Regions from separate parts of the Arthrobacter sp. MYb224 genome, predicted to be linked through region 1. Evidence: riboswitches for the same ligand, from Rfam matches in the RefSeq annotation. Region 1 holds a riboswitch; each other region holds the start of a gene.
The links. Region 1 has a riboswitch for thiamine pyrophosphate ahead of thiO (glycine oxidase ThiO). Riboswitches for the same ligand answer to the same signal wherever they lie in the genome.

Region 1 (3,269 bases):
CCCGCCGGTGCCGAGAATCAGCCGGGAGTCGAAGCGTTCCCCGGCGACCTCGAAGCCATCGGTGTCAAGAGTTAGCTCTTCCATCTTCAGCCTCCCTGAGCCGCGGTGACGAGTTCAACCCGGTGGCCGGGCTTCAGCTCGAAGTCATTCCAGCCACTGCGCGGGACAACTGCCGAGTCCACCGCCACCGCAACGCCTAAACGCGACCCGTCGCTGGCCCTCCCGTCCGTTCCGATGTTCTTTCCCAAGTGCGCCGCGAGCAGCTCGCGCACGGTGCTTCCCGCCGGCACGGTGGCCGCCTCGGTGTTGAGGATAAATTCGATCTGTTGCATCTTCTCTGGCTCCTAGAATGGTGTGCTGTTGGCGAGTTGCGCGCCAAACCTATCGAGTGAAACGCTGGTCAGCTGTTGTGCATCTGCCGGGTTCCCGAGCAGCAGCTCGGTCCCCAGCCGTGCGCCGAGCGGGGTAAGCAGCACCCCGTGGCGCGAATAACCGGTGGAAACCACCAGTCCCTCATCCACGCGTCCGAGCAGCGGCCGATCATCGGGTGTCGCCGGTCTGGCCCGCACGATCGCCTCGTTCAAGGTGGTGTCGACGATGCCCGGCACGAGCCTGCGCGCATTGTCCAGCAGGGCGTGCATTTCTCCCACGTTCACCTGCTCTTGGCCGTCCTCGCGGCTCGACGCGCCCAGCACGAGGCTCCCATCGGTGCGTGGCACCAGGTAGACCGGCTGCCGATGCACGATTCCGCGCACGGTGTGCTTGATCAGCGGCGCGCCCACCGGTCCTTGGAGCCTGAGGATGTCTCCGTAGACCGGGCGCAATGGCAGAGCCGGCGCACCTGCTAGCGCGCCCAACCCGTTGGCAAGCAGTACCTGATCGCCATGGATTTCTTGGCCAGTTGAGGTAAGCACTCCACTGGTCCGTGATCCCTGGCGCAGCAGCCGCACCGCCGTTTCGCGCACGATCGACCGGTCAAGCTCATCGATCAGGATGCGCAGCAGGGACCGCGGGTCCAGCTGCTGGTCTTCGGCGCAGCGGATGGCGCCGGCGATGCCGGTGGCAAGCGCCGGCTCGAGTTTGCGTGCCGCGCTGCCCAGCAGCCGCTCGGCGCTGAATCCCAGCGAGGCTTGCAGCTTCATGAGCGCAAGCAGTGCGTCCATATCCGCGGTTTCGGCGGCGACGACCAGCGTGGAGTTTTCTACGTACGCTGGTCTGTTGCCGGTGGATTGTTCCACGCGGTCAATGAATGCGGGGTATTCCTTGGCCGAAGTGGCCATCAGGCGGTGAAGTGCGCCCTGTCCCCAGGTGGTTTCGGCGGTCGGTGCGAGCATTCCCGCCGCGGCGTGGCTGGCTCCCAACCCAGGCGCCGGATCCACTAGCGTGATTTCGGCGCCGCGGGCGCGCAGTTCGAATGCCGTGGCAAGCCCGATGATTCCGGCGCCGACAATGACTATATGCACGAAGGCATTTCCTTCCTACGGCGGCATGACCCGCATCAGGTGTAGCGGTCGGCACATGGCCCTCTCAGCCCAATCGCTGTTGGGCTCCCGCGGAGTACTTGGATTATAAGCATGCCTCAGCTCACTTTGGCGAACTTCATGACTTCAACCTGTGCTTCTGCCTGTGTTTTACTCGTTGGCATGAGCGAATTCAGTGGTCCGGAGGATTTGTCTACCGATCATCGGCTGGCACAGGTTGTCATCGATGGCGAACGGCAACTGCTCTTGCCTGCCGTCCGCCGGGATCGGCAGGCATTATTGCGGCTGCTCCACGCAGATTTCGAAGAGGTTGGTGCCTCGGGCAGGTGCTATTCTCGCGCGCAGATTATCGAGCAGCTGTGCAATGAACCAGTCGTTGAATCGACTAGGGACGAAGTGCATGATCCGCGCGTGCGCAGGCTCAGCGATTCGCTGCTGATGCTGCGGTGGCGAACCAAGCCGGAGAACCTGAGCCAACGCACCTCGCTCTGGGTTCATTCGGCCCAAGGTTGGCAATTGCTCTTTCATCAAGGCACCGGTCAATCCGCGTCGTCCCAGATCAGCGGCCGGCGGCTCGGCGCCGCTGGGCAAACGACGGCATCTTTGCGTCCGCTTCGCCTAGCGGATGCACCGCAAGTCCTCGCGGCCTTCCTTTCGAGCCCGGATATGGCCCGGCAAGGCGAGGTGAGTACGCTTGCCGAGGCCGAAGCCTATGTCCGCATGTTGCTCGAGTTCCCGGCCCGGCAGGTTCCGTTGGCCGTCGTCGAGAATTCTGCGCTCGTTGGCCTGGTGTGCGGGACCATCGATGAGGCGAACCTGAGCGCCTGGGTCTGGTATTGGCTGCACGCGGAGCATCGGGGCCGCGGGTTGAGCAGCCGGGCGTTGGCCGCCCTCTCGGCGGAGTTATTCTCCAGCTACCGCTTGCAGCGACTGGAGTTGGGTTTGCGCGTGAACAATCCGGCGTCGAAGATAGTCGCCGAGCGTTGCGGGTTCATTCTCGAAGGACGCGAGCGCGGCAAGTTCCTGATCAATGGCCAGCGGATCGATGTGTTGAATTATGCGCGGTTGCCCACCGATCCCATCCCGCCGATCAGTCCGCTGGAGTTTCGCGCGGAGGCGGCGGGAGGCTGATTTTCTTCGGGGCCGCAGCGGAACGGAAAGAAAAAGAGTGGGACCGGTTACCCGGTCCCACTCTTTGCTGGTTCTAAGTTCTAGAACTCATTTGGAGGCGTCGGCGGTGTCGCCGGCGACCGACGGGTTGGCGCGGTGCCCGAGGTGTCGGGACCGTCCATCTTGCTGATGTCGATTTTCTCCAGTGTGCGAGCCGCAGCATCGCGGCCGCCAAGGCCGAAGGCCAGAGCCGCTGCCAGGGCCGCACCGATCACGATGGCGCCGAAGGCCATGTTGATAATCGAATCGGCCAGACCCATGTACTTCAGGCCCATCGCGATGAACAGTGCGATGGCCGTGTAGCGGATGATCTTCGAGGCGGTGGTATCGCCCATCAACCGACCGATCACACTTGCCAGCACGAAGCCGATGGCGATGATGACGCCACCGAAGATGACCTTGCCGCCCAATTCCAAGACCTCGTTGAGGATGTTGGTGATTGCCGGGAAGTTCAGCATGCTTGCTGCCATGACCGCGAAGAACAGGATAATTGCGATCTTCACGATGGTGGCGATGATTCCCGATGCGCTCTGCCCCTCGGGAACAACTCCCCAGCCCGCCACAACTCTGTCGGTCCCCACACCGCGCAGCGTTGATTCAAGCAGCTTGCCAACAAAC
Region 2 (3,269 bases), on a different contig from region 1:
AACGTGGCCATGCTCATCACCTTCATCGCCATGGCATTGTGGAAGCCACCGGAAAATTTTGCCAGAACCACTAGCCCAAAGCCAGCCTCCTCCTTTTTGCGGATGCGCGAAAATTTGCTTGCCATTGGATTCCTCACCACCGCACTCACACTCATCGCACTGGCCTGCTCCTCCTCGCTTGTGCAGACCGAGTACGCGGACAATGCGCGCCCCGGTGAGAACGCCCCGCAGGCAATTGTGTCGCTCCTGGTGGTAGCCCTCTTGTTCTTGGTGCTCAATGCCGGGTTCCTGGGCTACCTGCACCTGAAGTCCAAGGGAACCCATTCACTGGCTCGGCACAGCGCAGACCTGCCGCGCTATGTCTATGTGCTCGCCGGGCTCTTGCTCATCGGCGCCACATACCTGCTGATCAATCCACCATTCGAATATTTTTGGGGTCTAGTTCCGGTCAAACCGGTCTTCGCGCTGGGTGCGCTCCTCGCGTTGCTTGCCGCTACCGCCTGCCACATCTGGTGGGTTCGGCGTGCGGCCTTGCCTTGGGATGTCACCGTGGAGCAAGAAATTTGGTACCGCCAAGTCCACGAACTACGCGCCCTCCGCGTAGTCACCGCGGCGGCCGTCACCATGCTGGCCTGGGGTTACGAGGCAGGTCCCTACGTTTCGGCCGTGGGGATCATCGTCTTCTGCTGCCCGGCAGTGATCATTTTGGCCCGCCCAGAAGCTAGGGTGCCGCAGCGCGTATGAGCCACCATATTTTCGTGGACCTGGACGCGGCGGTTCCGCCCTATGAACAGATCCGCACACAAATCTCTTCGCTGATTTCCTTGGGCGAGCTGCCGGCGGGAAGCAAGCTGCCTACGGTGCGGGCACTGGCCACCGATTTGGGGGTCGCTTCCGGGACGGTGGCCCGCGCCTATAAGGAACTCGAGGCCACCGGCCTGGTTTCCTCCCGACGGCGTGCCGGAACGCTGGTGAACGCCGGAGCGGATATGGAGAAATCCTCCGGTGATCTGGTTCAAGCGGTGGATCGGGTATGGGAATTAGCCCGAGCTCAGGGAATCGACGAGGCCACCGTCAGGGCGCTGGTGCAACGCCGCGCACGGCAATAATTTGTTCTTCCGCGGCTTTGGTGAGTACGCTCTAGCCAGTGACACGGGGTGTCGGATTCACCGACTGAGATGAGACCCGTCGAACCTGAACTAGTTCAAACTAGCGGAGGGATGTCGCATGACCCTGACTTCCGTTGCCCGGAATTATCGGCAACAATCCCCTTTGGTGTTTTGCCTGACCAATACCGTGGTCGCCAACTTCACCGCGAATGCACTGCTGGCCTCCGGGGCGGCTCCGGCGATGACCAACCTGCCCGGCGAAGCCGGGCCATTTGCCGCGGTGGCCTCCGCGGTCCTGGTGAACCTGGGCACTCCGAGCACCGAACAGCTGCGCGCCATGGACGAAGCGGTCCATGGGGCGAACCAGGCCGGCACCCCCTGGGTGCTGGACCCGGTGGCCGTGGGCGCATTGCCGGTACGCACTGACTTCGCGCGAAAAATCGTGGCCCAGCGCCCCACCCTGATCCGCGGCAATGCCTCGGAGATTCTGGCGCTGGCCGGGCGCAGCTCGACCGGGCGCGGAGTGGACGCGCAGGACACCGTGCACGCGGCCATCGAGGCTGGACGCGAGTTGGCCATCGAATATGGTTCGGTGGTCGCGATCTCCGGAGCGGCCGATGCGATCATCGATGCCAAGCGCACCACGCTGGTGCACAGCAACGGGATCGGCTTGACCGGGATTACCGGCGGCGGCTGCGCCCTGGGTGCAATCTGCGCCGGGATGCTCGCGGTGAGCGAAGACCCGTTCGACGCGGCCATCGCAGCCCACGGCCTGTACGGACTGGCCGCCGAAAAGGCCCTGGCCATCGGCCGCGGCCCGGGTAGTTTCGCCGCGGCCTTCCTCGACGAACTCTCGCTGCTGGACCCCGACGAATTGCACAACCTGCGCCTTGAGGAGGCAAATAATGCGTGATCTGGGAATCTACCTGGTAGCCAACACCGAAAGCTGCCAGCCGCGCAGCACCCTGGAAGTCATCGAAGGCGCGGTGGCCGCGGGAGTGCAGTGGGTGCAGCTGCGGGCCAAGAACGAGACGGCCCGCGAATTCTTCGAACTGACCTGCGCGGCGGCGGAACTCACCGCCGGCAAGGCCGAGCTGTTGGTCAACGACCGCATCGACGTATTCCTCGCCGCACGCGCCGCGGGGGCCGCGGTCACCGGCATCCATATCGGGCAGAAGGATATTGCGGTGCGCTACGCCCGCGAAATCATCGGCGAGGGGATTATCGGGCTCAGCGCGTCCACCGATGAACAGCTGGCCGGGGCCAACGCCGACGCGAAATACCTCGATTACCTGGGGGTCGGGGCGATCCGCGCGACGCCCACGAAGAAGGACCATCCCACCCCGCTGGGCATCGATGGATTCCTGCGGGCCAATCGGCTCACCGAGCTGCCCTGCGTGGCCATCGGCTCGCTGACCGCCGCGGACGCCGCGGCGCTGCGCGGCGGCGGGGCCGCCGGCATGGCGGTGGTCCGCGCGATCTGCGCCGCGGAGGATCCACAGGCGGCGAGCGCCGAACTGCGCAATCTCTGGGAAGGCGCCAAATGAGTCCCAACATTCTTTCGATCGCCGGCTCCGACCCCTCGGGAGGTGCGGGAATCCAGGCAGACCTGAAGGCCATCGGCGCCAACGGCGGCTACGGCATGGCCGTGATTACCGCGCTCACCGCGCAGAATACCCTCGGCGTGGATGCGGTGCAGGCCGTCGACGCGGGGTTCGTGGCCAAGCAGCTGGAATCGGTGTCCGCAGATGTGCGCATCGACGCGATCAAGATCGGCATGCTGGCCAATTCACAGATCATCACCGCGGTGTCCCGGTGGCTGGAAACGGTGCACGCTCCGGTGGTGCTGGACCCGGTGATGATCTCGACCAGCGGGGACCGGCTGCTGGCCGATGGTTCGGCGTTGGACGCACTGCTTTCCCGGGCGGATGTGCTCACCCCGAATACCGCAGAGCTTGCGGCCCTGCTCGGCGAGCAACCGGTGCGTGGCTGGGAGGAACTGCTCGAACAGGCCCAACGCCTGGCGGCCAAATACGAGGTGCTGGTGATCGCTAAGGGCGGCCACCTGCCCACCGAACGCTGCCCCGACGCGCTGGTGGGCCCGGCCGGGGTGATCGCCTGCTATGACGGCCCACGCCACGCCACCGCCAACACCCACGG
Region 3 (3,269 bases), 400 kb from region 1:
AACCTCAAACATCGTGACCAGCGCATCGATGATGCGCTGGATACCTCCGGTGTCCGTCACCGTGCCACCTTCAAGCAGGAGTGGCCGTTGCTCCTGCTGCTCATCTTCGTATGGGGTGCACTGTGGCAGGACTTCTCGGCCGGGAATCTATTGTTTGGCGCGATTATTTCGATCGTCATCGTGAATCTATTCCCGCTGCCGCCGGTGGTGCTTCCCGGACGAATAAACCTTTGGTATTGCCTGAAGCTCTTCGCGTGGTTCCTCGGTCAGGTATTCGTCGCCAGCGGCCATGTGGCGCGAGTTGCGATAGTACGCCGTAAGAAGGCACGCAGCGCGGTGATCGCAGTGCCGCTGCGCACCGAATCTGACTTGGTAGTGATGACCGTGGGCCATGTGCTGACCCTGATCCCAGGTTCCTTCGTGGTGGACGTGGACCGCAGCAGTTCCACCTTGTACCTGCACTATCTCGATGTGAATAGCGATGCGGATGTGGAAAAGGCGCGAGCGAATATCCACGACATTGAACGCCGGTTGATCATGGCCATCGGAAGCCCCGATGAATACGAGGCGATCAAGAATGAATGCGGTCCGGATTTCTCCAGCAGGAAGCCCAAGAAATGATTGAAATAGCTGTATGGATTGGCGGAGTGATGTTGGCGCTGGCCTCTATCGCTTGCCTGTGGCGGGTTTTCAAGGGCCCCTCGATTCTTGACCGGGTGCTCGCTCTCGACGTCATGCTGTTGATCATTTCCAGTGCGCTGTGCCTAGACATGGCGCTGAACCGGCACACCGATTACCTGCTGTTCACGGTGGTTGCATGCACCTTGGGATTCATCGGCTCGGTTACCGTCTCGCGGTTCGTATCGGATCAGAGGAACGCCTAATGGACACGTTCTTAGAAGCACTCGCTGCGCTCTTGCTGGTACTTGGTTCCCTGATGTCGCTGATCGCCGGAATCGGTTTAATTACCTTCCCGGATCTGCTTTCACGCATGCACGCGGCCACGAAACCACAAGTATTGGGCTTCCTGCTGCTCTTCGCCGGACTCATCATCCACTTGCGCAGCTGGGGACTGATCCCGGTCTTTGTATTGGCCTGGGGATTGCAGCTGCTGACTGCCCCGGTATCGGCGCACATGATTGGCCGCGCCGGATATCGCACGAAGCACGTGGCGAAAGAAACCTTGCATGTTGATGAACTAAAACAGGTCATTAGCAATCATTCGCAGACGACCGGAACCACCGCAGCGGTGCCGCCAGCGAAACCTGCACAGAACGACGAGCCCGAGAGCACCTAGCTGCTGGTTAAACTTTGGTGGGGCAGGCCAAATGGCCTGCCCCACCAAAGGAATTCGGCAATGTTACTTGCTGAACTTCTTCATGGCCTTGTTGGTGCCGCGATCAGCCAGCACCTGGATAATCGATGCGACCACGGCGGAGAAAATGGCGAACCCCAAAGCCTGGCGCATACTCGCTTCCGCGGCTGCTTCCTTGCCGTGACGTGGCGCGTCGTTTCCGGTGAAGCCTTTCCAGACCTTGTCGACCAGTCGGCTTCCAAGCATTCCCGCTCCCATGGAAATTCCAAGGGTAACAAGCTTCTGCACTGAGTTCATGAGGACCTCGCATTCGCGTCGTAAGGTTTCGTTCTGTAGCCCAGCATACCTGCGGTATGGTGGTTGAGCAGTAATCATTCCGACAGGGGAGCGTCATGCCGTTCGCGGTGCAAGACGCTGAGAGTGCGATAGATCGCAGACCCTCGAACCTGCCCCGGCTAGTACCGGCGAAGGAAGTCGAGCATCTCGGATGCGGATCATGGCGCGCGATTAAACGCCCACCGGTCCGTGCATCTCCCCTCCTTACATAGGAGGACAAACCTTATGAACGTTGCACCAGCAACTAACCGTGCCAGCTGGCGCGTGGTCGACATCGTTGTGGCCTCGGTAATCGCGGTCGCCTCGGGCGTTATCTTTTGGGCTTGGAACGCCGGATACGGATTGGTCAGCCTTGCTTTCGTGGCTTTCCCACCGGCAAGCGCCTTCGTATCTGGCATGTGGCTTTTTCCCGCGGTGCTCGGTGCGTTGATTATCCGGAAACCCGGTGCCGCGCTGTATTGCGAGATCCTCGCCGCCGTCATCTCAGCCTTGCTAGGTTCCCAATGGGGATTAGCGGTGCTGTTCTCCGGCCTGATCCAGGGGCTCGGAGCCGAGGTGGTCTTTGCCGCAGTGAGGTACCGCCGGTGGAACCTGCCGGTGGCACTGCTTGCGGGATTCATGTCGGGAATTTTCGGCGGAATCGGCGAAGCCTACCTGCTGGGTTACTTCGCTGAGTACACCGAGGCGATGAAGCTGTTCCACGTAGTTGCCATGGGCATTTCCGGCCTAGTTATTGCCGGACTTCTCTCGTGGTTGGCAACCCGTGCTCTGGCGAAGACCGGTGCCCTGGGAGCATTGGCTAGCCGTTCGGCACACCTTGAAGGTTCGCTGCGCAGTGCCTGAATTGAGTTCTTCGACTACCGAAGCCACCCCCGGGCACCTCGGCGGTGGCGGCTTTGAGATCACGGCCGACAACTTTGGCTGGCACCATGCCGAACGTCCATTGCCGGCGCTTAGCGGACTGGACCTGCATATTCCCGCCGGGCAGAAGGTCCTGCTGCTAGGCCCATCTGGCGCCGGTAAATCAACGCTCTTGCACGCCTTGGCTGGAGTTCTGGAGATCGACGAACGGCAGCAGGCCACTGGCAAACTGCAGATTCAGCGACGGGATGCCTTTGCCCGCAGCTTCCCGGTCGGGTTGATGCAGCAAGACCCCGAAACACAGATCGTGCAGAGCCGGGTCGGCGACGATGTCGCCTTCGGTGCGGAGAATCTTGGAATGGCTCCGGAACTGATCCGCGCGCGAATCCCCGAGGTGCTTCGCGCGGTAGGACTTGGGAATCTGGATTTGTCGCACCGCACCCAGGAACTCTCCGGTGGCCAGAAGCAGCGGCTGGCCTTGGCCGGGATTCTTGCTATGGGCCCCGGTCTGATGCTCCTGGACGAACCCACCGCAAACATTGACCCGTCGGGGATCGCGCCGCTGCGTGATGCGGTGATTGCCGCCGCCAATGCCACCGGTGCGACACTGCTTGTGGTGGAACATCGCTTGCAGGCCTGGGCAGAACACGTAGACCGCGTACTCGTCCTTGCCCCTGGCGGAGGGATCGCCCATGACCTCGAGCCGCGGGCGCTCTTTGAGAATGAAAAGATTCGCCGTGAATTAGCCAGGGCGGGC

Region 2: it holds a riboswitch for thiamine pyrophosphate, as region 1 does, so the genes downstream of both, thiM (hydroxyethylthiazole kinase) here and thiO (glycine oxidase ThiO) in region 1, are expected to answer to the same signal.
Region 3: it holds a riboswitch for thiamine pyrophosphate, as region 1 does, so the genes downstream of both, CQ017_RS08175 (ECF transporter S component) here and thiO (glycine oxidase ThiO) in region 1, are expected to answer to the same signal.

The regions. Positions count from the first base shown of each region.
Region 1 covers NZ_PCPU01000003.1:66,702-69,970, forward strand. Annotated here, with positions in the region: gene CQ017_RS06255 (thiazole synthase) at 1-84, opposite strand, end outside; gene thiS (sulfur carrier protein ThiS) at 87-332, opposite strand; gene thiO (glycine oxidase ThiO) at 345-1,463, opposite strand; TPP riboswitch at 1,459-1,564, opposite strand; gene CQ017_RS06270 (GNAT family N-acetyltransferase) at 1,644-2,612, shown strand; gene CQ017_RS06275 (mechanosensitive ion channel) at 2,693-3,269, opposite strand, start outside.
Region 2 covers NZ_PCPU01000006.1:249,173-252,441, reverse strand. Annotated here, with positions in the region: gene CQ017_RS13290 (hypothetical protein) at 1-744, shown strand, start outside; gene CQ017_RS13285 (GntR family transcriptional regulator) at 741-1,109, shown strand; TPP riboswitch at 1,144-1,238, shown strand; gene thiM (hydroxyethylthiazole kinase) at 1,228-2,022, shown strand; gene thiE (thiamine phosphate synthase) at 2,015-2,656, shown strand; gene thiD (bifunctional hydroxymethylpyrimidine kinase/phosphomethylpyrimidine kinase) at 2,653-3,269, shown strand, end outside.
Region 3 covers NZ_PCPU01000003.1:464,974-468,242, reverse strand. Annotated here, with positions in the region: gene CQ017_RS08195 (Na+/H+ antiporter subunit E) at 1-621, shown strand, start outside; gene CQ017_RS08190 (monovalent cation/H+ antiporter complex subunit F) at 618-884, shown strand; gene mnhG (monovalent cation/H(+) antiporter subunit G) at 884-1,297, shown strand; gene CQ017_RS08180 (DUF4235 domain-containing protein) at 1,361-1,612, opposite strand; TPP riboswitch at 1,687-1,805, shown strand; gene CQ017_RS08175 (ECF transporter S component) at 1,877-2,494, shown strand; gene CQ017_RS08170 (ATP-binding cassette domain-containing protein) at 2,496-3,269, shown strand, end outside.